Regions from separate parts of the Microbacterium sp. NPDC090003 genome, predicted to be linked through region 2. Evidence: predicted binding sites of a transcription regulator. Region 2 holds the regulator's gene; each other region holds the start of a gene.
The links. Region 2 encodes HrcA, which represses chaperone genes, less so after heat shock. Its sites were predicted from a motif close to TTNGCACTCGNNNNNNNCGAGTGCNAA; they were not measured.
Positions count from the first base shown of each region.

Region 1: groL (chaperonin GroEL) is a predicted target of HrcA. The motif match lies at 1,739-1,765, and genes of this name have one in related genera.
Region 3: groES (co-chaperone GroES) is a predicted target of HrcA. The motif match lies at 2,693-2,719, and genes of this name have one in related genera.

Region 1 covers NZ_JBIVFW010000002.1:267,621-277,127, reverse strand. Annotated here, with positions in the region: gene groL (chaperonin GroEL) at 83-1,702, opposite strand; gene ACIPVN_RS14250 (LytR C-terminal domain-containing protein) at 1,827-2,399, opposite strand; gene ACIPVN_RS14245 (DUF3263 domain-containing protein) at 2,425-2,682, opposite strand; gene ACIPVN_RS14240 (DUF2332 family protein) at 2,692-3,684, opposite strand; gene msrB (peptide-methionine (R)-S-oxide reductase MsrB) at 3,756-4,166, shown strand; gene ACIPVN_RS14230 (nitroreductase family protein) at 4,163-4,744, shown strand; gene ACIPVN_RS14225 (DMT family transporter) at 4,745-5,683, opposite strand; gene ACIPVN_RS14220 (SOS response-associated peptidase family protein) at 5,753-6,406, shown strand; gene ACIPVN_RS14215 (MmcQ/YjbR family DNA-binding protein) at 6,409-6,792, shown strand; gene ACIPVN_RS14210 (response regulator) at 6,805-7,419, opposite strand; gene ACIPVN_RS14205 (sensor histidine kinase) at 7,416-8,507, opposite strand; gene ACIPVN_RS14200 (ABC transporter permease) at 8,517-9,278, opposite strand; gene ACIPVN_RS14195 (ABC transporter ATP-binding protein) at 9,275-9,507, opposite strand, start outside.
Region 2 covers NZ_JBIVFW010000001.1:215,102-224,608, reverse strand. Annotated here, with positions in the region: gene ybeY (rRNA maturation RNase YbeY) at 1-215, opposite strand, end outside; gene ACIPVN_RS01065 (PhoH family protein) at 212-1,234, opposite strand; gene ACIPVN_RS01060 (histidine triad nucleotide-binding protein) at 1,326-1,676, opposite strand; gene ACIPVN_RS01055 (16S rRNA (uracil(1498)-N(3))-methyltransferase) at 1,719-2,447, opposite strand; gene dnaJ (molecular chaperone DnaJ) at 2,451-3,566, opposite strand; gene hrcA (heat-inducible transcriptional repressor HrcA) at 3,603-4,637, opposite strand; gene ACIPVN_RS01040 (carboxylesterase/lipase family protein) at 4,740-6,161, shown strand; gene hemW (radical SAM family heme chaperone HemW) at 6,177-7,394, opposite strand; gene ACIPVN_RS01030 (DUF1990 family protein) at 7,394-8,047, opposite strand; gene ACIPVN_RS01025 (DUF1990 family protein) at 8,058-8,555, opposite strand; gene lepA (translation elongation factor 4) at 8,558-9,507, opposite strand, start outside.
Region 3 covers NZ_JBIVFW010000001.1:1,243,937-1,253,443, reverse strand. Annotated here, with positions in the region: gene ACIPVN_RS06050 (hypothetical protein) at 1-299, shown strand, start outside; gene ACIPVN_RS06045 (hypothetical protein) at 296-1,465, shown strand; gene ACIPVN_RS06040 (SAM-dependent methyltransferase) at 1,467-2,660, opposite strand; gene groES (co-chaperone GroES) at 2,805-3,101, shown strand; gene ACIPVN_RS06030 (polysaccharide pyruvyl transferase family protein) at 3,156-4,646, opposite strand; gene rarD (EamA family transporter RarD) at 4,875-5,810, shown strand; gene ACIPVN_RS06020 (ABC transporter substrate-binding protein) at 5,943-7,202, shown strand; gene ACIPVN_RS06015 (ABC transporter ATP-binding protein) at 7,357-8,094, opposite strand; gene ACIPVN_RS06010 (ABC transporter ATP-binding protein) at 8,091-9,056, opposite strand; gene ACIPVN_RS06005 (branched-chain amino acid ABC transporter permease) at 9,097-9,507, opposite strand, start outside.

The DNA of each region.
Region 1 (9,507 bases), on a different contig from region 2:
GGACGGTGGCTCCTCCCCGCCGTCCCCAGGAACGCAGAACGCCCCCGGCCGAAGCCGGGGGCGTTCTGTCATGCGCGATGGATCAGAAGTCCATGCCACCCGACGGGTCGCCGACCGGAGCGGACGCCTTCTCGGGCTTGTCGGCCACGACGGCCTCGGTGGTGAGGAACAGCGCGGCGATCGACGCGGCGTTCTGCAGCGCGGAGCGCGTCACCTTGGCCGGGTCGATGATGCCGGCGCCGAACATGTCGACGTACTCGCCCGTGGCGGCGTTGAGGCCCTGGCCCGCAGGGAGCTCGGAGACCTTGTTCGCCACGACACCCGGCTCGAGACCGGCGTTCAGCGCGATCTGCTTGAGCGGAGCCTCGATCGCCACGCGGACGATGTTCGCACCGGTCGCCTCGTCACCCGAGAGCGACAGACCGTTGAGCGCCTTCGTGCCGGACTGGATCAGCGCGACGCCACCACCGGGGACGATGCCCTCTTCGACGGCTGCCTTCGCGTTGCGGACGGCGTCCTCGATGCGGTGCTTGCGCTCCTTGAGCTCGACCTCGGTGGCCGCGCCCGCCTTGATGACGGCGACACCACCGGCGAGCTTCGCCAGGCGCTCCTGCAGCTTCTCGCGGTCGTAGTCGCTGTCGGTGTTCTCGATCTCGCGACGGATCTGGGTCACGCGACCCTCGATCTGCTCGGCCTCGCCGGCACCCTCGACGATCGTGGTCTCGTCCTTGGTGACGATGACCTTGCGGGCACGACCCAGCAGGTCGAGCGTGGCGTTCTCGAGCTTCAGGCCGACCTCTTCGGTGATGACCTGACCGCCGGTGAGGATCGCGATGTCCTGCAGCTGCGCCTTGCGACGGTCGCCGAAGCCGGGAGCCTTGACGGCGACCGACTTGAAGATGCCCTTGAGCTTGTTGAGCACGAGAGTCGCGAGAGCTTCGCCCTCGACGTCCTCGGCGATGATGACGAGCTCCTTGCCGTCCTGGATCACCTTGTCGACGATCGGCAGGAGGTCCTTGATGTTGGAGACCTTCTGGTTCGCGATCAGGATGTAGGGGTCCTCGAAGACGGCTTCCTGACGGTCGGGGTCCGTGACGAAGTACGGGTTCAGGTAGCCCTTGTCGAAGCGCATGCCCTCGGTGAGCTCGAGCTCGGTGCCGAAGGTCTGCGACTCCTCGACGGTGACCACACCCTCCTTGCCGACCTTGTCGATCGCCTCGGCGATGAGCTCGCCGATCGCGGGGTCTGCGGCGGAGATGGATGCCGTGGCGGCGATCTGCTCCTTGGAATCGATCTCCTTGGCGCTGGAGAGCAGCTCCTCGGTGATCGCGGCGACGGCCTTCTCGATACCACGCTTGAGCGAGATCGGGTCGGCACCGGCTGCGACGTTGCGCAGACCCTCGCGGACCAGAGCCTGAGCGAGGACCGTGGCGGTGGTGGTTCCGTCACCGGCGACGTCGTCGGTCTTCTTGGCGACCTCCTTGACGAGCTCCGCGCCGATCTTCTCGTACGGGTCGTCCAGCTCGATCTCCTTGGCGATGGACACACCGTCGTTCGTGATCGTGGGGGCGCCCCACTTCTTCTCGAGCACGACGTTGCGACCACGCGGGCCGAGGGTCACCTTGACCGCGTCGGCGAGGATGTTGAGGCCGCGCTCGAGGCCGCGGCGGGCCTCCTCATCGAAAGCAATGATCTTTGCCATGAGTTTTTTCGTCCCTCCTGGACGTAGACGTTGGGTTTAGCACTCAGAGTGAGAGAGTGCTAACGCCATTCTGGCACTCGACCCCTGCGAGTGCAAGCCGCGCGCGGAGGGTGTCGAACGCGAGTCAGGGAGCGGGCGTCTCGTCCGAAGTCTCGGGGGCGGTGGCGGAGCGATCGAGGCCGATGACGATCGTGAACTGCTTCGCCTCGCCGTCGTTGAGGTCGGCGTAGAAGTCGCTCTGCTCGACCGCCGCGCCCCCGATCAGGTCGGCGACGCCGAGTGCGGCCGGACGATCGGCCTCGTCGACGTAGTACACCGTGGTGGTCTCGAAGTCCTGGCTGCCGCTGTCGCTCGCGTACACGGTTCCGAAGCCGGCGTTGAGCAGGGTGTCGCGCATCTGCTCGTCGAGCCCCTCATCGGGTGTGGCGTTGAGGATCGTGATCTCGAACGACGTGTCGACGACGCCCGTCTCGACCGGAGTCGGCTCGGCGGTCGGCACCGCTTCGGGGAAGAGGTCGATCCGACCCATCACGACCAGCGAGCCGAAGATGCCCACGATGATGAGCACGAGCGCCGCGACGAACGACCACAGCAGCACCACCCAACCGTTCATGCCCGGCGCTTCGGCGCGGTGCGCCCCGACGCGGCCGGATGAGCGGGGGACGTCGTCGAAACGATCACGGGTGGGCTTGGACACCCCACGATGCTATCCGAGAGCGCGGTCAGCCCACGAAACCAGGGGTGCGCGCCGAACGCCGCAGAACTCGCGAGTCGCGCAGACGGCGCAACCGACGGATCAGCATCGGATCGAATTCGAGCGCGGCATCCGACTCGATCAGCCTGCCGAGGAGCTGGTAGTAACGGGCGGCACTCATCCCCAACTGCGCCCGGATGGCCTCTTCCTTCGCCCCGCTGTGCCGGGGCCAGACCGTCTCGAGCGCGAGGATCGCGCGGTCGCGCTCCGTGAGGTCACCGATCATGTGCCCAGGTTAGGACGGCAGCGGCCACTCGGCCGCGCGCCACTCCCACCACGCGCCGAGCGGGTCGGCCGCAGCGCGCACCCGACCGTCGAGCGCGACCGCGAACCCGGCCCACCTCTCCGCGTCGATCGGCGGCTCCCAGACGTCGAGCAGGCCGGGCGGGTCGATCGTCACCCAGCGGGCGGTGGACGCACGGATGCGGGCGACCAGAGCCGCCCGCTCCGAACGCGGAATGTGCACGAGAACCCCGGGGGTGGTGATCACGAGCGTCGCATCGGTCGGCGCCTCGTCGACGAGGGCATCGAGGCGTTCGAGCGCATCGCCGGCGACGAGCGTCGGCGGATCGGCTGCCGCGATGTCGAGCGCTGCCGCGATGCGCTGCTCGCGACCCGTCTCCCCCGGCCACACGAGCCCCTGCAACCACCGACGATCGTCGGGATCGCGGGCATCGAGGGGTGCGAGGTCGATCCCCGCGCGCCACACGATCTCCGGCAGCCGCAGCTCCGGCAGCTCCCCGGCGACCCGACTGGCGAGCACGACCGACGAGACCCCGTCGCGCGGGTCGAGCGCCAGCCGCAGCTCGCCGTCGGGCCCGGTGACGCGGTACGAGTAGCGATCCGGGTACAGGCAGAGGCCCGCGGATGCCCCGATCTCCAGCAGCGCGATCGGGCCGTCGATCTCCGACAGCACCGGAAGGAGCGCGGCGAGCCGGAGAGGTTCGTTGGTCTGTAGCGAGCGCGCGGAGCATTCGGCGACGACGGCATCCGCGTTCCGCAGCACGAACTCGCGCCACACCGCGTATCCGTCGAGCGATGCGCCGAGCAGCCGGGTCACCGCGAAGACGAGCGGTGGCTGGCGCCGGTTCTCGGGGATGCGTGCGAGCACTTCCTGCACCGCCGCATCGCCAGCGACGCCCGCAGCCCACTCCGCATACAGCGCACTGCGGCCGGGGGCCTCGTTCTCGGCGAAGCGCGTGTAGCGCTCGCGAACAGCATCCGTCATCCCTCCATTGTGGATGCACGCACCCCGGCGCCCCGCGACGGGGGAGAATGGAGGGGACCCCAGGAGGACTCATGTCGTACAGCGTGGAAAAGACCGAAGACGAGTGGCGCGAGGAGCTCGGCGACGACCAGTACGCGGTGCTGCGCCAGGCGGCCACCGAGCGCGCCTGGACCGGTGAACTGCTCGACGAAGGACGTGCCGGCCTCTACACCTGCGGGGCGTGCGGAGCCGAGCTCTTCCAGAGCGGCACGAAGTTCGATTCCGGCTGCGGATGGCCGAGCTTCTACGAGTCGATCCGTCCCGAGGCGGTCGAGCTCATCGAGGACACCTCGCTCGGCATGGTCCGCACCGAAGTGCGCTGCGCGACGTGCGGTTCGCATCTGGGCCATGTCTTCCCCGACGGCTTCGGCACCCCGACCGGAGACCGCTACTGCATGAACTCACTGGCGATGAACTTCACTCCCGAGGCCCCCGAGGCGTGAGCGCGCTCGACGCCGTCCGCTCGCGGCAGTCCTGGTCGAAGGTCACCGAGGAAGCGCCCTCCCGGGAGGAGCTCCTGCCGCTGATCGCCGCGGCCGGGCGCGTGGCCGACCATTCGTCGCTGCGGCCGTGGCGACTGATCGAACTGCGCGGTGACGACCGGCTCGCCCTGGGCGCCGCGATCGCGAAGGCCGAGGGCGAGAAGAAGCCGTCGACCAAGCCGTTGCGCGCCTCGCTGCTGATCGCGGTGGTCGGAAGCTACCGCACGAACCACAAGGTGCCGGTGTGGGAGCAGGAGGCGGTCGCCTCCGGTGTCGCGCACACGCTGAGCCTGCTGCTCGACGAGGCCGGGTGGGGCGTGTTCTGGCGCTCGGGCGGATACACGCGGTCGAAGGCGGTCGCTCGGGCGCACGGGCTGGCGAAGAACGAGGTGCTGCTGGGATGGCTCTACGTCGGCGGCAAGCCGGCGAAGTCCCCGGGGCGGCGCACGCCCGTCGACGCCGACGCGATGCTGACGCGGATGCCGACGGACGGGGCGCCGAAGGGCGCGAAGTCCGGGAAGAAGAAGAAAGAGAAATGATCAGCGGCGTCGGCGCACGACCGCCACGAGCACGGATACCGCGGCGATCACCACCATCGTGATGATCTGCCAGGTCGCAGGTCCCGCCTCGGTGGGCCAGATCAGGTCGATCGCGACCGCGGCGACGAGTTGCCCCAGCACCGAACCGAGCCCGAGCAGCAGCACCCCGGTGTGCGCAACGAGGAACGCGCCGAGGAAGATGTAGACGACGCCGAGGAAACCGCCCGTGTACAGCCACGGTTCGGCGGGCAGGGCGTGCGGGGTTCCCTGCACGCCGACGCTGATCGCGGCGGCGACGGCGAGCACCACGGTGCCGGCGATGAAGCTCGTCATGGTCGCCACCATGGGCGATGACACCCGCTGCGCGAGTCGCCCGTTGACGGCCTGCTGCCACGCGATCCCCACGCCGGCGGCGAACGGGAGCACGAGCATCCACAACGGGGCGGTGCGCAGCACGTCTCCGCCCAGGGAGACGCCGACGGCCACCAGCGCGAGCGCGGCCCCGGCGACGCGCCCCATCGTCACGGCCACGACGCCTGCGGGCCCGAAACCGATCCGGTCGAGCACGAGTCCGTGCAGGGTCTGCCCCGCGACCACTCCCACGGTGAACAGCGAGACCCCGAGCACGGCGGCGGTGAGCCCCTGCGTCGAGACGGTGAGCGCGCCGCAGGCGCCGCCGAGGAGCATCCACGGCGGGATGGTCCTGCCTCGGACTCCCCGGACGAGCCGAACCATACCGGCGCGACCGGACGGCAGGGAGGCGGTGATGACGGCAAGGACGGCCGTGCCGATGGCGAAGGAGACGAGACCGGCGACGACCCCGTCACCCAGACGGATGCCGAGGACGCCGTTGATACGCGCCTGGATCGCGGTCATCACGCCGATCGCCACGGCGCCGCCGATCGCGAGCGGCGCGGGGAGCGAACGGGTCGGAGTCACTCGTTTCACGGTACCGGATCCCCCCTCCCACCCCTGACGGATGTCGGCGCCCCGGACTAGCCTGTGGGCATGTGCGCGAGCTATGGACTGGATCCCCGATTCACCGACGCCGAACTGCTGGCCGAAGCCGACGCCGACGTGCTCGACGGCCTGCGTCAGTGGGCGCAGCAGAACGCGGGCGAGACCCTGCGCCCGACCGGCAAGAACCTCCGCAACCTCAATCCCGTCGTCGTCGATGCCGACGGCCAGACCACGCTCGAGCCCGCGTGGTGGGGGTTCCTCGTCGACGGTGAACCCGCGAAGTTCCCCTCGATCAACACCCGCTCCGAGCGCCTGCAGGAGCGCCCCGGCTCTCTCAAGACCCGCGCACTGGTGCCCGCGACCGGCTGGTTCGAGATGAAGAAGCCCGAGCGCGTGTGGCACGAGTTCGGTATGGGCGAGGGCACCCTGTTCGGCATGGCGGCGGTCACGCAGCGCGGCCGCACCGCCGACGGTGAGTGGTTCACCTGCTACTCGATCGTGATGCGTCCGGCTCCCGCCCACCTCGCCGGCGTGCACGACCGCATGCCGGTCCTCATCCCGACCGCCTTCGCCCACGAATGGCTCACCGCCCAGGGAGATCGCGAGCTCATCGACGAGGCGCTGCTGGCGGCGGCATCCCTCGACGATCGCGTCGCCGTCGCCGCGCGATCCGACGACAAGGGCACGGACCGGCTGTTCTGACGATGGATGCCGATGCCCTCACCGCCACGGCGGCCGAACGCGCCGAAGAACTCCCCGGCGCAGAGCTCACGAATCCCTTCGGGCCGGAGTGGGACGTCTACAAGGTGCGCGGACGCGTCTTCCTGCTCCTCCCCCTCGACGGCACGGGGCGGGTGACCGTCAAGTCGCATCCCGACGACGCCGTCGCCCTGCGCGAGACGTTCGCCGACATCCTGCCGGGCTACCACATGAACAAGAAGCACTGGATCTCGCTGCGCCCGGGCCCGTCGCTCGAACCGGGGCTCGTGACAGAGCTGGTCACCGAGTCGTACCTGCTGGTCGTCGAGAAGCTGCCCCGAGCACAGCGCCCCGTCGATCCCGAGCTGTTCGCGCGACCAGCCCCGTGATCCCGCCGGATCCTAGATCCACCCCTTGTCGCGGGCGACGCGCGCCGCCTGTGCGCGGTTCTCGGTCGCCGTCTTGCCGATGGCCGACGACAGATGGTTGCGCACCGTTCCGGCCGACAGGAAGACCTCGGCGGCGATCTGCGCGATCGCACGCCCGTCCGCCGACAGCCGCAACACCTGCTGCTCACGCTCACTCAGAGGGTTGGCGCCCTCGAACAGCGAGGCCTCGGCGAGAGCGGGATCCACGACGCGGAACCCGTGGTGCACCCGCCGGACCGCGTGCGCGAGTTGCGTGGCCGGCGTGTCCTTGGCGATGAAACCGCTCGCGCCCGCGTCCAGCGCCTGGCGCAGATACCCGGGGCGCGCGAAGGTCGTCACGATCAGCACGCGCGTCGACGGACTCACCTCGCGCACGGCACGCGTCGCGGCCACCCCGTCGACGCCGGGCATCTGGATGTCCATCAGGCACACGTCGGGCTGGGCCTGAGCCGCTCTGTCCGCCGCCTCCGCACCGTCGGACGCTTCGGCGACGACCGTCAGATCGTCCTCGAGTTCGAGGAGGGCACCCATCGCGCCGCGCACGAGGGCCTGATCATCGACGAGCAGCAGTCGGATCGGTTCGGTCACCAGGTCACGCTCACTCTCGTCCCGCCGCTCGGGGCATCCTCCACGGCCAGCACGGCCCCCGCCGCCGCGGCGCGTTCGGCCATCCCCCGCAGACCGTTGCCCGCGGGTCCCCGTGCGCCGCGCCCATCGTCCTCGACGGCCACCACACCGGGAGCCATCATGATCCGCACCCGCCGCGCCTTCGCGTGACGCAGGATGTTCGTCGTCGATTCCCGCACGATCCACCCGGCGGGCAGAGCCTGCGCAGGTGACAGCGCCGCCGGGTCGCCTTCGACCTCGACGCGCAGCCCCGCCGACTCGAGCGCGACCGTGCTGGCATCGATCTGCTCCGCCAGCGCGACACTGCGGATGCCGGTGACGGTGCTGCGCACGCCGGCGATCGCCTCGCCCGTGAGATGCACGATCTGTGCCAGTTCGGCCTTGGCGCGCTCGGGATCCTGGTCGACGAGGCGTTCGGCGAGCTCGGCCTTGAGCTTCACGGCCGTGAGGGCGTGCCCGAGCAGGTCGTGCACGTCACGGGCGATCGAGGTGCGCTCCTCACTGGTGGCGAGATCCATCCGCACTTTGTCGGCGTCGACCGAGCGTCCGATCAGCCAGGTGTTCACGGTGTTCACCACCGCGATGAGCAGCACGATGACGAGGATCTGGAAGTGGTCGCCGAACCTCCCGGTCACGACGACGGCCGCCGTCGTGACCGCGATGCCCGCGAGGGTCGTCGCCCAGTGCCAGATTCCACGCAGGCCGTAGCTCGCGTACGACATGAGGTACGGCAGGAAGCTCAGCGCCTGCGTCTCGATCGCCGGGATCGTCGCGAGCGCGCACGCGAGCTGCACCCAGAACAGCGTGCGCACGATCGGGCGGGGCCGCCCCCACGACGAGCGCATCCCGATGACGAATCCGACCACGTACACCACGGCGAACGTCACCAGTCCCGCCCAGCCGAGCACGACCCATCCGGTCGCGGCAGCCGAGGCGAGCAGCGCCAGTACCGGGTAGACGAGGAACACCATCCAGACGACGGCCATCAACCATCCCCAGCGCTCCCAGGGGCCGGTGTGCGCCGGGGTCTCGGCAGCCTCGGTGGTCATCGGCCCAGCCTAACGACGGCGCCGAGACCGCAGCACGCCGAGACGCACGAGCGCGGCGAACAGCACGGCCCAGACGACGACGTTCAGCAGCACGGCCCAGAGCGGGTCGGCGCCGCCTGCCACGAGGGTGCCGTCGGTGGCCGGCCAGCGCACGAGCGCGACGTAGCCGTACATCGGCGTCCACTTCGCGATGTCGAGCATCGCACCGTCGAGCGGGATGAAGACGTTGCCGAAGAAGCCGAAGAAGGTGATCGAGATCGAGGCGAGAGCGGCGGCCGAGTCGGAGTTGAAGGCCAGGCCGACGCCGAGGCCGAACAGTCCATAGATCAACCCGAGTCCCAGGGTGATCCCGGCGGCGGCGAACCAGCGCCAGGTGTCGGATGCTTCGGCACCCGTTGAGAGGCCGGCCGCGTAGACGAAGAGCACGGCGAGCGCCGAGAACGACACCGCGGCGAGCACCTTGGTCACCGCGTATCCCGCCGTCGAGAGCGGGGTGAGCGCGAGCTGGCGCCCCCACCCCTGCCCGACCTCGGACGCGGCGAGCGAGCACAGCGAGCTCATCGCGGTCGCCGTGCCGTAGGCGCCCATCGACACCATCACGTAGAACGAGACATTCGCGTCCCCCACACTCTGCGAGGCGTACGACATGCTCGCGCCGAAGAGCAGATACATGGCCACCGGCATCGCCAGGGTGAAGGCGAGCGTGTACGGGTTGCGGACCTGCCGCACGATCTCGGTGCGGTAGAGCGCGGGGGCGACGAGCGCGGTCATGACGGGTCCTCCGTGAGCGAGGTGAAGGCGGATTCGAGGGTGGGCGCGGTGATCTCGAGATCGCAGGCACCGAGCGACAGCAGCCGGCCGGCGAGCAGATCGGATGCCTCGGTGCGCACCGTGAGCCGATCGGCGTCGGTCGACACCTCGGCGACGGAGACGTCGCCGCGGAGCTCCGCGGCGAGCGCGGCGACGCCGCCGGGGATCGTCGCCGAGACGGTGCGGCCGC
Region 2 (9,507 bases):
GGGCGCAGCTCGTCCATCGGGAAGCTGAGCACATCGGTGGGGCCGGGCTCATCCATCCACTGCACGTGCAGCGCCTCCATGGCACCCTCGTCGACGAGGACGATCGCCACCTCGGCATCCGCACTCACGTGCAGCTGAGCGAGATTGTGGTCGGTCAACCGCTGCAGCACGGTCTCGTCGACGTCGATCGCCGACTCGTTGTTGATCTCGATCATGAGAGGCCTCGTTTCGGCATGCGGTCACGGGGACCGGGTCGTTGCGCGCCGCGGCGGTCGGCGCGGTTCGCGAACTCGGCGGCCTGCTCGCGCTCGAACCGCTGCGCCGTGCGCTTCTCGTCGTACTCGCTGTACGCGTCGACGATGCGGCCGACGAGCGAATGGCGCACCACGTCGTCGCTGGTCAGTCGGGAGAAGTGGATGTCATCGATGTCGCCGAGCACGCGCGTCACCGTGCGCAGGCCGGACGAGCCCTGCGGGAGGTCGACCTGGGTGATGTCGCCGGTGACGACCATCTTCGTGCCGAAGCCGAGTCGCGTCAGGAACATCTTCATCTGCTCGGGGGTGGTGTTCTGCGCCTCGTCGAGCACCACGAACGAGTCGTTGAGCGTGCGACCGCGCATGTAGGCGAGCGGCGCGACCTCGATCGTTCCCGTCGCCATGAGGCGCGGCACGATCTCGGGGTCCATCATCTCGTTGAGCGCGTCGTAGAGCGGTCGCAGATAGGGGTCGATCTTGTCGGTCAGGGTGCCGGGCAGGAAGCCCAGGCGCTCGCCCGCCTCGACGGCGGGACGGGTGAGGATGATCCGGGTGACCTCCTTGCGCTGCAGCGCCTGCACCGCTTTGGCCATCGCCAGGTAGGTCTTGCCCGTTCCGGCGGGACCGATGCCGAAGACGATCGTGTTCTCCTCGATCGCGTCGACGTACTCCTTCTGTCCGAGGGTTTTCGGGCGGATGACCTTGCCACGTGTCGACAGGATCGCCTCTCCGAGAACCTCGCTCGGACGCGGGCCGCCGTCGCGCAGCATCCGGGCGGAGCTGCTGACGTCGCTGGGCGCGAGGTCGGTGCCGCCCCGGGTCATCTGGAGCAGCTCCTCGACGAGCGTCTTGGCCGCGGCGACCGCCGATGCCGCACCGCTCAGCGTGATCTCGTTGCCCCGCACGAGTACCTGCACATCGCGGTGCTCCTTCTCGAGCATCCGCAGCAGTCGGTCCTGCGGACCGAGCAGTTGCACCATCGCGACACCGTCGGCGTAGATCTTCTCCACGGACTCCGGAGCAGGTGCTCCGCTGCGGCGCTCCGGGATCTCAGGGCTCTGGTCGTGGTTTTCAGGCACCGACACTCTTCTCGGTCAGTCCCCCACCCAGCACGTGGGCGTGGACGTGGAACACGGTCTGTCCGGCATTCGGGCCGGAGTTGAAGACGAGGCGGTAGTCGCCGTCGTCGGTGTGCTGCGCGGCGAGCTCCTTCGCGAAGGAGACCATCTCGGCGAGCAGCGTGGGATCGCCCGACGCGACCTCGGCGACGTCGCGGTACTCCGCGGTCTTCGGGATCACCAGGAGGTGGACCGGCGCCTGGGGGGCGATGTCACGGATGGCGAACACGCGTTCGGTCTCACCGAGGACCTCTGCGGGGATCTCACCGTTCAGGATGCGCGTGAAGATCGAGGGTTCGCTCATGTTTCCAGTCTAGCGGCGGGGTCCGACGGCGCGGCGGTGCGCTCACCAGCGCCGGAGGGCGACGGAGAGCACCGCGATCGCCGCGGGGCCGGCCGTCGAGGTGCGCAGGACCGTGTCTCCCAGCAGCACCCGCTCGGCGCCCGCCGCGGTCAGCCGGGCGATCTCGTCGTCCGAGACGCCGCCTTCGGGACCGACGACCAGCACGATGTCGCGGTCGTCCGCGGTGATCTCCGACAGCCGCGTCGTCGCCGACGGGTCGAGGATCAGCACGCGCTCCGCGCTCGCTCGTGCCGCCAGCTCCCCCGTGCTCGCCGGGGCCGCGACCTCGGGGACCCACGGACGATGAGCCTGTTTGGCTGCCTCGCGCACGATGCTCGCCCAGCGCTCCCGCCCCTTGACGGCCTTGGGGCCCTCCCACCGGGAGACGCTCCGGCTCGCCTGCCAGGGCACGATCTCGTCGACACCCAGCTCGCAGGCCGCCTGCACCGCGAGTTCGTCGCGGTCACCCTTCGCGAGTGCCTGTGCGAGGACGATGCGCGGGGTCGGCGACGGGTGCACGGACCGGTCGGCGATCCGCACGTCCACTCGCGCAGGGGCGACCTCCTCGGCGACACCGTGGAGCCAGACGCCCCGACCGTCGCCGATCGTGACCTGCTCCCCCACGCGGAGCCGACGGACGACCGCCGCATGCTTCGCCTCGGCGCCGGTCAGCGATACGAGGTCGCCGGTTCCGGCATCCGACGACGTTTCGACGAGGAAGTGCAGCGCCATGGCTCAGTGCGTGCGGAAGCGGTCGCGGAGCTTGGAGAAGAGACCCTGCTGGAACTGCGCCAGCTGCGGCCCCGGAGCCTTCGCCTTCTTCGCGAAGTCCTCGATGAGCGCCCGCTGCGCGGAGTCGAGCTTGGTCGGAGTCACCACCTGCACGCCGACGCGCAGGTCGCCCCGCTGCGAACCACGCAGCGGCGTGATGCCGCGTCCCTTGATCGTGAGCACGTCTCCGGACTGCACGCCGGCGCGCACCTCGAGATCGACGGCGCCGTCGAGACCCTGAATCGAGGTCTCCGTACCGAGGATCGCATCGGTCATCGACACCTCGAGCGTCGCGAGCAGGTCGTCCCCGTCACGGCTGAACGCCGCGTGCGGGTTGACCGTGACCTCGACGTACAGGTCGCCGTTCGGGCCGCCGGCCTTGCCGACCTCTCCGGATCCGGGCAGCTGCAGACGCAGACCGGTCTCGACACCGGCGGGGATGTCGAGCGAGACGGTACGACGCGAACGCACGCGCCCCTGACCGCCGCACGTTCCGCACGGGTACGGGATGGTCGTGCCGTAGCCTTCGCACGTGCCGCAGGGCTGCGAGGTGACGACGTTGCCGAGCAGGCTGCGCACCGTGCGCTGGACGTGTCCCGAACCGCCGCAGATGTCGCAGGTGACGGGCGACGTGCCCTCCTGGCAGCAGGAGCCCTGACACGTCTCGCAGAGCACCGCCGTATCGACCTCGATGTCGCGATGCGCGCCGAAGACGACGTCGCCGAGATCGAGCGTGACCCGCACGAGCGCATCCTGACCCCGCTCACGGCGGGAACGAGGGCGCGCACGCCCTCCGCCCTGTCCCGCGCCGAAGAACGTCTCGAAGATGTCGCCGAATCCGCCGAACCCTCCGCCGAAGTTCCCGGCGGCGCCGTCTCCGCCGCCCATGTCGTAGCGGCGGCGGGAATCGTCGTCGCTGAGCACGTCGTACGCGTGCGTGACCAGCTTGAACTTCTCCGCCGCGTCCTCACCCGGATTCACGTCCGGGTGCAGCTGACGCGCGAGACGACGGTACGCCTTCTTGATCTCGTCGGTGGAAGCGTCCCGGGACACCCCGAGAACCTCATAGTGGTCCGCCACGATCGCCTTTCTGGGTTGTTCCTCGTCGACGGCCGCTCAGCGGCTCGTCTCGTCTTCGTCGAGCATCCGCGTCAGGTAGCGGGCGACGGCCCGCGCCGCCGCGAGATTGCTCGGGTAGTCCATGCGCGTCGGCCCCATCACGCCGACCCGCGCCGTGCCGCTGGGGGCGGCGTAGTTGCTCGCGACGATCGACGCCTCGCCCAGACCGAACGGCGCGTTCTCGGTGCCGATGCTGGCCGCGAGGCCGTGCTCGTCTGTGACCATCTCGCTCATGAGCCGCAGGAGCGTCACCTGCTCCTCGATCGCCTCGAGCAGCGGATGGATGCTTCCGCGGAAGTCCTGCTCACGACGCGCGAGCGTCGCGGCTCCGGCCATCACCAGACGCTCCTGACGGAACGTGCCCAGTTCGTCGACGATCACCGTGGCGAGAGCCCGCAGCGCGGCATCGCCGGGTGCGGCCTCGGGCGTCGCCAGCAGCGTCTGCAGACGCTCGGCCGCGTCGCTGACGGCCTGCCCTGTGAGCAGTGCGGAGAGCCGCGCGCGGAGCATGATCGTGTCGCCCTCGTCGATCTCGATCGGCAGCGGGGCCATCCGCTGCGAGACGCCGCCGGCGTCGGTGACGAGCACGACGAGCATGCGGCTCGGGGCGAGCGGCACGAGTTCGATGTGGGTGAGGTGCGCACGGGCGAACGAGGGGTACTGCGCGAGCGCGACCTGGCCCGTCAGCTGTGTGAGCACCCGCACGGTGCGCACCATCAGATCGTCGAGATCGCTCGGCGCCGCCAGGAACGATTCGATCGCCGTCCGCTGCGCGGTCGAGAGGGGGCGCAGCTGGGCGAGATGATTGACGAAGACGCGATACCCCTTGTCGGTGGGCACGCGGCCGGACGACGTGTGCGGAGCGGTGATGAGCTCCTCATCCTCGAGCAGCGCCATGTCGTTGCGGATGGTCGCCGCCGAGACTCCGAAGGAGTGGCGGTCCACGATGGAGCGGCTGCCGACGGGTTCGTGGGTCTCGACGTAGTCCTGCACGATCGCGCGGAGAACCTGGAGTCCTCGCTCGGTGACCATCACCCTTCCCTTCCGTTGGCACTCGGACGTTCAGAGTGCCAATCCTACCCCGCCGGCGGCTCCTCTCGTCGGACGCCGCGGCTCCGCCCTAGGATGACGACCATGACCGCCCCCGCCGTCGAGCTGTCCACCGGAGTCGTCGAGGGATCGAGCGAGGGCGGACTCTTCCGCTTCCTCGGCATCCCGTACGCCGCCCCTCCCTTCGGCGTGAACCGGTTCCGGGCGCCGCAGCCGGTGACGGCGTGGGAGGGCGTGCGCCCGGCCCTCGCGTTCGGACCCACGGCGCCGCAGCTTCCGTATGCGGGGTCGATCGGCGAGCTGCTCGGTTCGGTCAGTATCGACGGCGACGACATCCTCACCGCCAACGTCTGGGCTCCGGCGGATGCCGAGGGCGCCCCGGTGCTGCTGTGGATCCACGGCGGCGCGCTCGAGCGAGGCACCGCCGCCCTTCCGCTCTACGACGGGGCCGGCTTCGCCGCCGCAGGAATCGTCTTCGTCTCGATCAACTACCGCCTCGGATCGGAGGGCTTCTCGGTACTCGACGATGCCCCTCGCAATCTCGGCCTGCGGGACGCGGCCGCGGCTCTCGAATGGGTGCATCGCGAGATCGGTGCGTTCGGCGGCGATCCCGCACGCATCACCGTCATGGGTGAATCGGCCGGAGGCGCCATCGTCGCGGGACTCCTCGCGCGTGACGACTCCCGCGCCCTCATTGCGCGTGCGATCATCGAGTCCGGTCCGCTGGAGGCGCAGCCGCCGCAGAAGGCCGGACGGGTGACCGCTGCTCTCGCGAAGCGGCTCGGCATCCGCACCGACCGTGCGTCGTTCGCCTCGGTCCCTCCCGAAGCGCTGCTCGAGGCGCGCCGCGCGCAGTCGGCGGGTTCGTCGCCGTTGGGCGGAGCGCCGGCGTTCCAGTTCGCGATCGATCCCGACAGCCTCCCCCGCTCGCCTCACGAGGTTCTGCCGACGATCGACACGCCGCTGCTCATCGGCAGCAACACCGACGAGTACCGGCTCTGGTTCACGCCCGAGGCCCTCGGCGAGATCCGCCCGCTCAGGCTCTTCATCGCTCGTCTGGCCCTGGGAATCCCGCGCAGAGCGGTATCGGCGTACCGGAAGGCCTTCCCCGAGGCCCCCACGGGCGAGATCTTCGGACAGCTGGCGACCGATCTCCTGCTGCGCGCACCGCTCTCCCGCGCCGCCCGCGCCCGCCCCGCGCTCACCTTCGTCTACGAGTTCGCGTGGCCGAGTCCGGTGCGCGACCTGCGCGCCGCGCACGCCCTGGAGCTCGGATTCGTCTTCGATCGTCTGGCGGATGCCGAGGCGCAGCGCCTCGCGGGCGCTGACGCGCCCCAGGCTCTCGCCGATGAGATGCACTCCGCCTGGGTCTCTTTCGTCACCACCGGTGCGCCCGGATGGCCGGCGTACGGCGCCGACCGCACGACTCGGGTGTTCGACACGACGAGCGGCACTCTCCCCCAGCGGCGCACCGCCGGACTGGACCTGCTCCCGATTCGGAGATGACGGCGATGCCGCGCGTCAGTCGGTGAGTGCGCGCACGACCGCATCGGCCAGGAGCCGTCCGCGCAATGTCAGCTGCACCCGTCCCTGCACGGCGGCGCGGGCGTCGACGAGCCCGTCGGCGATGAGACCCGCGACGTTGGCGCGATTGCCCGCCGGCAGGTCGGAGACGGCGATGCCCTCGACGAGACGGCTCTGCAGCAGCACTCGTTCGAGCATCCGCGCGCCCTCGTCCGGGCGTTCGGTGCCGGCGGCCGGAGAATCGGACGCCGAAAGCCGCTGCGCATAAGCCGCCGGATGCTTCACGTTCCACCAGCGGAGTCCGGCCACGTGGCTGTGCGCACCCGGCCCGAAGCCCCACCAGTCGCTCCCCCGCCAGTAGGCGAGGTTGTGACGCGAGCGCTGTTCGTCGTTGCGAGCCCAGTTGCTCACCTCGTACCACTCGAAGCCGGCCGCAGCGAGGCGGCGGTCGGCCGTCTCGTACATGTCGGCCTGCAGATCGTCATCTGGCATCGGCACCTCGCCGCGGCGGATCTGGCGCGCGAGCTTCGTGCCGTCCTCGATGATGAGTGCGTAGGCCGAGACGTGGTCGGATTCGAGGTCGAGGGCCGCGTCCAGAGACGCCTCCCAGTCGGCGAGCGACTCGCCCGGCGCGCCGTAGATCAGATCGACGCTGACCGCGAGTCCCGCGTCCTTCGCCGCGGCGACGGCGGTGCGCACGTTCTCGGGGTCGTGCGTGCGGTCGAGCGCGGCGAGCACGTGCGGCACGGCCGACTGCATGCCGATGGAGAGACGCGTCACCCCGGCATCCGCGAGCGTGCGGGCGACCTCCGGGGTGACGGTGTCGGGGTTGGCCTCGACCGTGACCTCGGCGCCCTCGGCCAGCCCGAAGGCCGAGACCGCGGCGCCGAGCATCAGCGCGAGGTCGCCGGCCGGGAGCAGCGTGGGCGTTCCCCCGCCGAAGAAGACCGTGTCCATCGGGCGCAGCGCACCCGCCTCATCCAGTACGCGTCGCGCGAGATCGATCTCGGCGAGGAGCGTGGAGGCGTAGTCCTCCTGACGGGCGCCGCGCAATTCGCTCGAGGTGTAGGTGTTGAAGTCGCAGTATCCGCAGCGCACGCGACAGAACGGTATGTGGAGGTACGCCGAGAAGGGCACCGAGGGATCGATCGGCAGATCGGCCGGCAGGCGGCCGTCGGACGGTGCGGGATCGCCGAGAGGGAGGGGCCCCGCCATCAGACGGGGGTCGCGTAGAGCGGGGAGATCGCCCGGAGATAGCGGGCGAAGAGCTCCCGACGGCGACGCTTCACGAGCGGCGGCACCGTGCGGTAAAGCAGGGAGTTGGGGGCGTCGAACGCGCGTACCGTGAACCAGACCTCGTCGTTGTCCTCGCGCCAGTCGACGTCGAAGGATTCCTCGCCGCTGACGACCGAGCCGCCGACCGTACCGAGGACGAAACCGATACGACGAGCCTCCTCGGTCACCGAGATCACGCGCAGTTCGGCATCCGCCCGCATGCCCGACAGACGACCGCGCACGCGCAGCGTCATGCCCGGGCCCACGAAGGGAGTCCCTTCGGCGTCGTAGCGGGGCTCGACGTCGCGCTTGCTCGGGGCGATCGGGTTGCCCTCGGCGTCGAAGCTCACGCCGGCGTATGCCGGTCCGGGCGCGGGACGCACGTCTTCGATCGCGAGTCCGGCCGCCCGCTGCGCCGTCCACGACAGCAGAGCTTCGCCGGCGGTCTGGAACCGCTCCGCTCCGGATCCGATGCGCCAGGACTCCTCCGCCGGGAAGCTGCGCTCCGGCGGGTACTGCATCAGATCGGGCGCGTGGGTGGCACCCACGGCCGCATAGTCCACCGTGTCGTCTCGGAAGTTCCCGCGCCGCATGAGATCCAGCCTACTGGCGGTTGCCTGGACGAACACCCCACTCGCGCGCCGCTGCGGCGACGATGCGGGTGTAACGCGCGTGGGTGCGGCGCTGGATCAGTCTCAGGGCGGGCGACAGCAGCCACCACACGACGGTCGACGGGCGCGAGATCGAACGAGCGGTGAACACGCCGCCATCGAGCACGAACGACTCCTCCCCGTAGATCGGATGCCCCGGGCGCGTCTCGTACCCGAAACCCCGCTCATCCGCCCACACGACCCGGATCGGTTCGGAGAATCGGATGCCGAGCACACGCTTCGCCAGCACGCCCTCCTGCCCGGTGGACGGTGCCTCGCGAGGACCGTCGAAGCCGGCGCGTCGCTTGAACTCCCAGGAGCGGATCAGACCGCGGACGGCATCCTGCGCCTCCGGTGCGACCCGGATGCTGCGCTCGGAAAGTCGCATCCCCGCCGGGACGTCGACGATCGGGTGGCGCGTCATCCCGCGCATGTACGGCGGGAGTGACATCGCTACTTCTTGTCCTTGCCCTCGACGTCGCCCGAGAGCGCGGCGATGAACGCCTCCTGGGGGACCTCGACGCGGCCGACCATCTTCATCCGCTTCTTGCCCTCCTTCTGCTTCTCGAGGAGCTTGCGCTTACGGGTGATGTCACCGCCGTAGCACTTAGCCAGCACGTCCTTGCGGATGGCGCGGATGGTCTCGCGAGCGATGATGCGTGCACCGATCGCCGCCTGGATCGGCACCTCGAACTGCTGGCGAGGGATGAGCTTGCGCAGACGCTCGGCCATCATCGTGCCGTAGGCGTAGGCCTTGTCGCGGTGGACGATCGAGCTGAACGCGTCGACCTTCTCGCCCTGGAGCAGGATGTCGACCTTCACGAGGTCGGCCTCCTGCTGACCGGCGGGCTCGTAGTCGAGCGACGCGTACCCCTGCGTCTTGGACTTGAGCTGGTCGAAGAAGTCGAAGACGATCTCGCCGAGCGGCATCATGTAGCGCAGCTCGACGCGCTCCTCCGAGAAGTACTCCATGCCGAGCAGCGAGCCGCGACGCGACTGGCAGAGCTCCATGACCGTGCCGACATAGTCCTTCGGGAGGAGGATCGCGGTCTTGACGATCGGTTCCGACACGGAGCCGATGCGGCCGTCGGGGTATTCGCTCGGGTTCGTGACCGTCACCGTCTCGCCGGTGTCGGAGGTCAGCACCTCGTAGATCACGCTCGGCGCCGTCGTGATGAGGTCGAGTCCGAACTCGCGCGAGAGGCGCTCGGTGATGATCTCGAGGTGCAGCAGACCGAGGAAGCCGCAGCGGAAACCGAAACCGAGGGCCACCGACGTCTCCGGCTCGTACTGGAGGGAGGCATCCGAGAGCTTGAGCTTGTCGAGCGCTTCGCGGAGCTCGGCGTAATCGCTGCCGTCGATGGGATAGATGCCCGAGAAGACCATGGGCTTCGGGTCGGTGT
Region 3 (9,507 bases), 1.0 Mb from region 2:
CGGATGCCGACAGCCTCGTGGAGCAGGGTCTCGAACGGGAGAGCGTGCGAATCGTCGGCAGTGACGACGCGGTGACCGTGTGGGTGGGGGAGAACACGGCGACGGGCGAGACGTGCCTCGTTGCGATCGGAGACAAGTCCACCGACACGATGTGCGACGTCCTCGGTGACGGCGCGAGGAGTGGGCTCGGCCTCACGCCGTCCGGCGGCGCCTCCGGCGCGACGTACACCTTCACGACCGGAGCAGGAGGCGAGTCGCTCGCGGTGACGCGGCAACCCTCCGGAGGCGGGCTCGGATGACGGAGACCGACGAGCTGCGCACCCTGCAACGCAAGGCCTATGGCCGCGAAGCCGCGCTGACGCGCGCCGAGGCGGCGCGACTGCGTGAGCTCCAGCAGGTGCGACCCTCGGCCGCTCCGGATCCCGCGCCTCCGCTGTCCGGCGAAGTCGGTGCGGTCCCCGCTGTGCCCGTGCCCGCGCCGGCATCCGATCGCCTTCCCAGCGTCGAGGAACAGCTCGGCTTCGTCGCGGTCGCCGACGCGGATGCCGCGCACGACGCGGATGCCGCGCACGATGCGGATGCCGCGCACGACGCGGATGGCTCCGGTGCGGCCGGTGCATCCGCTTCGGTGACCGATCCCCGCACGCCCGATCCCCGCGCTCTGGGTGCCCTGCTCAGACGGCACTGGCGCCTCGTCGCCGTCTCCACCGTGCTGCTGCTCGTCTCCGGCCTCGGCATCGGTTGGCTCGTGTTCGGCCCCGTCTCCACTGCCATCGCGTTGACGGCGGACGAGGAGGCTCGACGTGCGACGCTCGAAGACGAGTCGGACTTCGACCCGGGCACGCTGCGCGCGGCCGGAAAGGACGACGACTCCGGCGCCATCGTCTGGCTCGGCACCAAGGGAGAGGGCGATCTCACCTGCGCCGTGGTCGACGTCGACGTCGCCACGCAGTCCCAGTGCCAGCGCACATCCGACTTCGAGGACCTCGGCATCAACGTCTCGGTCATGCTCCCCGGGGAGAACATCGACGAGGTGACGGCGGAGTTCACCTCGCTCAACGCCTACGTCTTCCTGGCCTCCGACGGCAGGCCGGGCGCCGCGTTCCAGCGGTGGGATTCGTCGTCGTCGATCCTCGCCCGATTCGCCGGAGACGAGCGCACGCGGGCGGAGGAGCTGGTCGAGCAGGGATTCGAGATGAACCTGAGCATCGTCGGCTACTTCCGCGACGGGCCGGTCTGGATGGCGAATCGATACGGCGAGACGGTCGAGCCCGAGACCTGCCTGATCGTCGATGCCGCACAGATCGATGCGGTCTGCCTGCCCTCCACGACCGCGATCGACGTCGGGCTGTCCACTTTCGTGTCGGACGACGGATCGGGGTCCGGGCCGGGCTCTTCGCTCACTCTCGCCTTCACCGCGAGCCAGACGCCCTACTTGACGATCACCGAAGCCCGAGCGGGCTGACCTACTCCGCGACGGGAACCCGGTCGGCGAGGATCGCGCGGCGCTGGTCCCCGACGCGCACCAGGATCAGCGTGGCCGAGGCGCTCCCGCGCAGCGTGAGCTTCTTGCGGAACTGCGCGGGGTCGATATCGACCCCGCGCTTCTTGATCTCCAGCGTGCCGATGTCGTTCGCCTTCAGCACGGCATCGATCGCCTTCGGATTCGCGGCCATCGTCTCGCGCACCCGGAACGATTGCACGAACGGGCTGGTGAGCGCGGCATCCGAGGTCAGATACGCGATCTTCTCGTCGAGCATGCCGGCATCGAGGCTGCGGGCGACGTCGCCGATCAGGCGCGCCCGGATGACCGCTCCGTCGGGTTCGTGCAGGAAGGAGCCGAGCGCACGCACCTCGGCGTCGACGGCATCGGCACCGGCGGTGAGTTCGTGCGAGCGCTCCCCGCGGATCACGAGCGCGGCGCGGCGCACGCCGGCGCGAGCCAGGGCCCCTGTCCAGAGCACGAGTTCGACGACGCTGCCGTCGGCGCTGACCCACTGGGCCTCGGCGTCGGCCGGCAGCGCATCGCGATCGTGGGCGGGGCCGAGCTTGATCCCGGTCGGCACGCGGGAGGCGAGGGCGAACGCCCAGTCCAGCGACGGGGAGTAGTCGTCGGGCGAGACGCGGCGTGTCTCGCTGTGCCCGGCCGTGCGCCGGGCGGGGTCCATCCACACCGCGTCGCGCCCGTCGAGGTCGGCGCTCTCGGCGGTTCCGTGCTGCACGGTCGCGCTCTCTCCGAAAGGGGCGAGGTTGTACGCCGCGATCGCCGCGGTCACCGGGTCGGCGTCGACCGCGAGCACATCGAGACCGGCCCCGGCGAAGGCGAGGGCATCGCCGCCGATCCCGGAGCCGAGGTCGGCGATGCGGGTCAGCCCGGCGCTGCGCATGCGCTGGGCGTGACGGGCGGCGACCCCGAGACGCGTGGCCTGTTCGAGGCCCGCGCGCGTGAACAGCATCCGCTCGGCGAAAGGTCCGAACTTCGCTCTCGCCTTCGAGCGAAGGTGCGCCTGGCCGACCACGGCCGACACGAGTTCAGGGGAATGGCCCTCGGCCCGCAACCGCGAGACCGCGCGTGCGACCTCGTTCGTCGACTCGACGCTGCCGAGCGCATCCAGCAACTCCAGCCCGACGGGGGTCAGCAGCGCTTGCAGCTCAGACATCTCCACTCGCACAGCCTACGCGGGCGGCGGGGCTGGCACTCGCGTTGCATGAGTGCCAGCGAAGCGCCTACACTGGCGTTAGCACTCTCGGGTTGAGAGTGCGAACAAGTCTTCCTGTCAGCGTCAAGAAAGAAGAGGTAGACCGTGTCGGTTTCCATCAAGCCGCTCGAGGACCGCATCGTCATCAAGCAGGTCGAGGCCGAGCAGACCACCGCGAGTGGCCTGGTCATCCCCGACACCGCCAAGGAGAAGCCCCAGGAGGGCGAGGTCGTGGCGGTCGGCCCCGGTCGCATCGACGACAACGGCAACCGCGTTCCGCTCGACGTCGCCGTCGGCGACCGCGTGCTCTACAGCAAGTACGGCGGCACCGAGGTCAAGTTCGGTGCGGACGAGTTCCTCGTCCTGTCGGCTCGCGACGTCCTGGCGGTCGTCGTCCGCTGATTCAGCGTTCCCGAGAAGGGGCCCGGATGCTTCGGCATCCGGGCCCCTTCTTCGTCAGCGCGCGGCGGGGCCGTCGTCGCGTCCGCGCCGGCGGAGCGAAGAGGGCCGGGGAAGACGTAGCGCACGCGCTACAGAGGTGAGGCGCGATCCGATCCTCCACGGCGTGCTCGTCTCGATCTCGTGCAGTCGGGCGCGCACCTGAGCGAGTTCGGTCTGGGCCGCGCGGCGCGCGCGACGCTGCTCGTCACGATCACCCGCCAGCCGGAGAGCCTCGGCGGCTCGCTCCTTGCCGGAACGCACCGCCTCGGCGTGCTCGTGTTCGAGTCGCATGGCCGCGATCTGGAGCTGCGCCACCTCATCGATGCGGATGGCGAGCGCATCTCTCTCGGGTGCATCGTCCGATCGCGTGAAGACCGCCAGAGCATCGACCACGCTCTTCCGTGCGGAGTCCGCGAGGGAGGCGGCATGCGCGGCGTCCGGCTCGTGCTCGAGTGCTGCGGTCACGGCACCGGGGAGGTCGGAGGGCTCGATGCCGAACGGGAAGTCCGCGTCCCAGGTCTCGGCGTAGACGTCGACCTTCGGCTTGGCGATGCTGAGGCGTTTCGTGCCGTAGGCGCAGGCGAGGATGCGCCCGTGCAGCGAGCTGCCGATCCAGAGGGAGGCCGTGGCGATCTCGCGCACGCGGTCGTCGATCGAGCGTGCGTCGCTGAGGGTGATGTCCCAGTTCGGGCGCTCGGCCGAGACCCGGTCGATGAGTTCTCGGTAGAGATCGATCGAATCGTGCGAGGGCGCGGATCCGGCGACGAAGAGTCGGACGGGGTGATCCCCGAGCTCCGAGCACGCGACGACGGCGGCGGTCCAGGCCTCGATCCCGTAGGTGCGGATGTGTCCTTCTGAGAGTTGAAGGAGTACGGAGCCGTCGCGGGGCGCGTCGATCGGCAGGACCGACGCGATCGTGTGGACGAGATCGGGCGCGAGACGGTGCGGGATGCCGAGGCGATCGAGCAGATCGGCGGACTTCGGATCGCGGACCGAGATGTAGTGCGCTTCGCGCAGGGCGCTCGCGGCGACGGCGGCACGCCAGGGAGTGAGGCCGCCGATGCCCGAGACTCCGACGGAGTTGAGCACCAGGCGCGCGCCGTGGTTGCGGAGGAACGCGCTCGGGCGCGGCACGTACGGTGACTCCATCCGTGCACCCATCACCTCGTCGAGGAGCGCGTCCTGCTCGGCGGCGTCCAATGACGAGAACCGCTCCCACTCGGCGTCGTCGACGGCCGTCCGGTACACGTACTCCCGCTGGGTGGCGCCGACCTCGCCGCCGACCGTCCAGATGCCCGTGGCGGGTTTCTCGGCGAGGGCCGGGCCGGTCGCGGTGATCTGCCGCCCGAGGAGCGTCGTCATGTCGACGGCGATCGGCGCGGTGTACTCGACATCGATGACGCCGCGCGCGAAGTGATCGGCGACGACGAGGAAGAGCAGATCGCCGAGGTTGTCGCGTTCGTACGCGCCGCACGCGACGACCGGGGGGAGCGTGTGCGGGGCCACGGCACGTCCTTCGGGAGACCGCCGTCGTCGGGTGCGGAGGCGGGGCTGTCCGCGAGATGAACTGCGGAATCGCGAGGGCTCAGGCGATGTGGATCAGTATACCGATCGGCCATTTTGAGCCCCCGAGGGAGGTGCGGCATCCGCCACGCGGCATCCGATTCCTGCCGAAATCCTCCGGCAGTCCGCGCAACCGCCGGAGGACGCGCACCGCGGGCATAGGGTTGTCCGGTGAGTTCCGTCCCCCGTGCTTCGTCGAGCCAGACCTCCGGAGTCGCCTACGCGGGCGGTGCCTACCTGCTCTGGGGCGTACTGCCTCTGTACTTCCTGCTTCTCGTGCCCACGGGCCCCTGGGAGGTCGTCGCCTGGCGGGTGCTGCTGTCGTTCGTCTTCTGCCTCGTCCTCCTCACCGTGATGCGGGGCTGGGCGGCGTTCCTCGCGATCATCCGGCGGCCGAGACTCCTGGGGTGGACGGCGCTCGCGGGCCTGCTCATCTACGTCAACTGGCAGGTGTTCCTCATCGGCACCCTCACGGGAAACGTCGTCGAGACGAGCCTCGGATATTTCATCAACCCGATCACGACGGTGCTCCTGGGGGTGTTCGTCCTGCGCGAGCGGATCCGCCGGCTCCAGTGGGCGGCGATCGCCATCGCATCGGTCGCCGTCGTGGTGATCATCGTGGCCCACGGCGAGTTCCCGTGGATCGCCCTCTCGCTCACGGCATCCTTCGGTCTGTACGGCCTCATCAAGAAGCAGATCGGACCCGCGGTGGATGCCGTCAGCGGTCTGACCCTCGAGTCGTTCTGGTTGATCCCGATCGCCGTCGTCCAGCTCGTCCTGGTGGCGCAGACTGCGGAGGGCCTCACGATGGGGGCGAACGGCGCATGGCACGCGGTGCTGCTGGCGTGTGCGGGGATCGCGACCGCCGTACCGCTGCTGCTCTTCGCCGCCGGTGCGCGCCGGATCGATCTGACCGTCATCGGGATGATCCAGTTCATCACCCCGGTGATGCAGTTCATCATCGGCGTCGTCTTCCTTCACGAGCCCATGCCGGCCGAGCGCTGGGCGGGTTTCGCGATCGTCTGGATCGCGATCGTCGTGTTCGTGATCGACCTGCTGCTCGCCGCGCGACGAGGGCGAAGGACCGCTCCCACGCCCATCGCCTGAGTACGGTATTCCATCGGGTGTCGGATCGTTAACGCACCGAAACACTTGCGACCCCTACGGAGCGGTCGCGCGCCCTAGGGTTAGAGCACTCGACTGTGGTCACGTCCACTCTCAGTTACGCAAGGGAGCATTATGAAGGCACTGAAGGGTTCGCGCACCGCGAAGATCTTCGCAGGCATTGCGCTTGTCAGCGCGTCTGCCCTCGTCATCGCGGGATGCAGCAGCACCCCGTCGGATGACTCGTCCAGCGGTGGCGAGAAGCCCGCCACCGATCTCACCCTCAAGCTCGGCTCGCTGCTGCCGAAGACGGGTTCGTTGGCCTTCCTGGGACCGCCCATGGAGTCCGGCGTCGGACTCGCGGTCGAAGAGGTCAACGCGGCCGAGGCCGGCATCACGATCGACCTCACCTCCGAGGACGAGGGCGACACCGACACCAAGGCGTACGAGACGTCGATCGAGAAGCTGCGCAACGCCGACGTCAGCGCGATCGTCGGTGCGGCTGCCTCCGGCGTCTCGAAGCTGGTGCTCGACGGAAACGTGAGCGCGGGGATCCTCCAGATCTCGGCCTCGAACACCTCCCCCGACTTCACCGCCTGGGAGGATGACGGACTCTACTTCCGCACCGCTCCCAGCGACCTGCTGCAGGGTGAGGTGCTGGGCAACCTGATCGCCGAGGACGGCGCCAAGACGCTCGGCATCATCTACCAGAACGACGCCTACGGCACCGGCCTGAACGACGCGCTCACCACGACGTTCGAGGGCACCGGCGGCGAGGTCGTCGAGTCGGTCTCGTTCAACGTCGGCGATGCGCAGTTCGATGCGCAGGTCGAGTCGATCAAGGCGCAGAACCCCGACGCCGTCGCGATCGTGTCGTTCGAGCAGTTCAAGACCATCGCGCCGCTGCTGGTGAACGCCGGCATCTCGGCCGACAAGTTCTACATGGTCGACGGCAACCTATCCGACTACGGCGACGAGATCTCGGTCTCGCTCGAGGGCGCGCAGGGGACGAAGGCGGGCCCCGCGCTCGAGGATGACTTCACGGATCGTCTGCAGGAGTCGTGGACGGCTGCCGGCAACCCCGAGGTCAAGGACTTCACCTACGCGGCCGAGGCATACGACGCCGTGATCCTGGTGGCGCTCGCGTCGCTGGCGGCGGGTTCGACCGAGGGCGCCGACATCGCGGCCAAGATGCAGGAGGTCTCGGGCGGTTCGGGCGAGGGTGAGAAGTGCACCAGCTTCGCCGAGTGCGCCGAGATCATCAACGGCGGTGGAACGGCCGACTACGACGGCTACTCCGGCGACGTGACGTTCGACGAGAACGGCGACCCGCAGGGTGCCACGATCGGCATCTACAAGTACGTCGCGGGCAACACCATCGAGCGCACCAACTGATCCATCGGATCGACTGATCGTCCGATCACAGGAAGGCCCCGGATGCTCGCATCCGGGGCCTTCCTCGTGCCCGGCTCGTTCGCGTCCGGGTCACGGCCGAGACCGCACACGAAGGGGGCGGGATGCCGCAGCATCCCGCCCCCTGTCGAAGCGCTCAGGCGACGTCGTCGGCGAGCGTCCCGAGGTACAGCCCGATGACCTTCGGATCGCTCAGCAGCTCGCGTCCGGTGCCCTCGTACGCGTCCTTGCCCTGATCGAGCACGTAGCCGCGGTCGCAGATCTGCAGGCAGCGGCGTGCGTTCTGCTCGACCATGATCGTCGTGACGCCGGCCTTGTTGATGTCGGAGACACGGATGAACGCGTCGTCCTGGCGCACGGGGGAGAGGCCGGCCGACGGCTCGTCGAGCAGGAGCACCGACGGATCCATCATCAGCGCGCGCGACATGGCGACCATCTGCCGCTCACCGCCCGAGAGGGATCCGGCGCGCTGCTTCAGTCGCTTGCCGAGCTCGGCGAAGATGCCGGTGACGAATTCGAGGCGCTCCGCATAGATCTTGGGGTTCTGGTAGAGCCCCATCTGCAGGTTCTCCTCGATCGACAGCGAGGGGAAGACGTTGTTCGTCTGCGGCACGAACGCCACACCGCGCTTGACGAGCTTGTCGGCCTTGAGGCCCACGATGCTCTCGCCGTTCAGTGTGATCTCGCCGCCGCGCACGTTGACGAGACCGAACATCGCCTTGAGTAGCGTCGATTTGCCCGCACCGTTCGGACCGATGATGCCGATCAGCTCGCCCTGACGCGCGACGAGATTCGCGCCGTTGAGGATGTTCACGCCGGGAAGGTAGCCCGCGTGGACGTCCGTGAGTTCGACGACCACCTTGTCTTCGCTCATGCGTTGTCCTTCGTGTCGGAGTCGACGGGATCCGTCGCCTCGAGCTCTGCCTCTGCCTCGGCCTCGATCTGTTCGCGGAGGCGCGCGGCCTCGGCGTCGGCGACGACGGGGATGCGGCCCGTGACGGCGCCGAGGTCGACGTCCTGGTGCGCGCCGAGGTACGCGTCGATGACCGCCGGGTCGTCCATCACCTGGTCCGGCGGCCCCTCGGCGACGACGCGGCCCTCGGCCATGACGACGACCCAGTCGGCGATGTGCCGCACCATGTGCATGTCGTGCTCGACGAAGAGCACGGTCATGCCCTGCTCCTTGAGGTCGAGGATGTGGTCGAGCAGCGATTGGGTGAGGGCCGGGTTCACGCCGGCCATCGGCTCGTCGAGCATCACCAGCGTCGGATCGCTCATGAGCGCCCGAGCCATCTCGAGGAGCTTGCGCTGACCGCCCGAGAGCGCGGCGGCGAAGTCCTTCTCCTTGGCGTCGAGCTTGAAGCGGGCGAGCAGCTCACGCGCCTTGCCCTCGATCTCGGTGTCCTGCGCACGCCAGAGGAAGGGGAACAGGCTCGACCAGAAGCCCTCCCCGCGCTGGCCGGTGGCCCCGAGCTTCATGTTCTCGAGGACGGTGAGCAGCGACAGCGACTTCGTGAGCTGGAACGTGCGCACCTGACCCATGCGGGCCACCTTGAACGACGGGATGCCCGACAGGTTCTTGCCGTCGAACGACCACGTGCCGCTGTTGGGCCTGTCGAATCCGCAGAGCAGGTTGAACAGCGTGGTCTTGCCTGCGCCGTTCGGACCGATGAGCGCCGTGATGGCGCCGCGCGGGATCTCGAGGTGTTCGACGTCGACGGCGGTCATGCCGCCGAAGCGTCGCTGCACCGCGTCGACGACGAGGATCGGGTCGACCTTGGCGACGCCGGGCCCTACCTCGCCCTTCGTCAGGCCGGTGGTCTTCGGACGCTTGATGCTTCCCGTCGCGGGCGCGGCGGCCGGCTCGGGGGTCAGTTCACTTGACAAAGGTCATCTCCCTCTTGTCTCCGAGGATGCCCTGCGGGCGGAAGATCACGAGCAGCATGAGTGCTATGCCGACGACGATGTAGACGACGGTCGCCGCCTGCTTGTCGGTCATCGGCAGCATGCCCGCGTTCGCCATCTGGGGCAGCAGGCTCGCCAGGAAGGCGTTGACGACCCAGAACAGCACCGCTCCGAGCGTCGGGCCGAACACGGTGGCCGCGCCGCCGAGAAGGAGGATCGTCCACAGGAAGAACGTCAGCGACGTCGAGTAGCTGCCGGGGACGACCGCCGACGGGAGGACGAAGACGATTCCGCCGGCTGCGCCGAGCACACCGCCGACGACCAGCGCCTGCATCTTGTAAGCGAAGACGTTCTTGCCCAGCGAGCGCACGGCGTCCTCGTC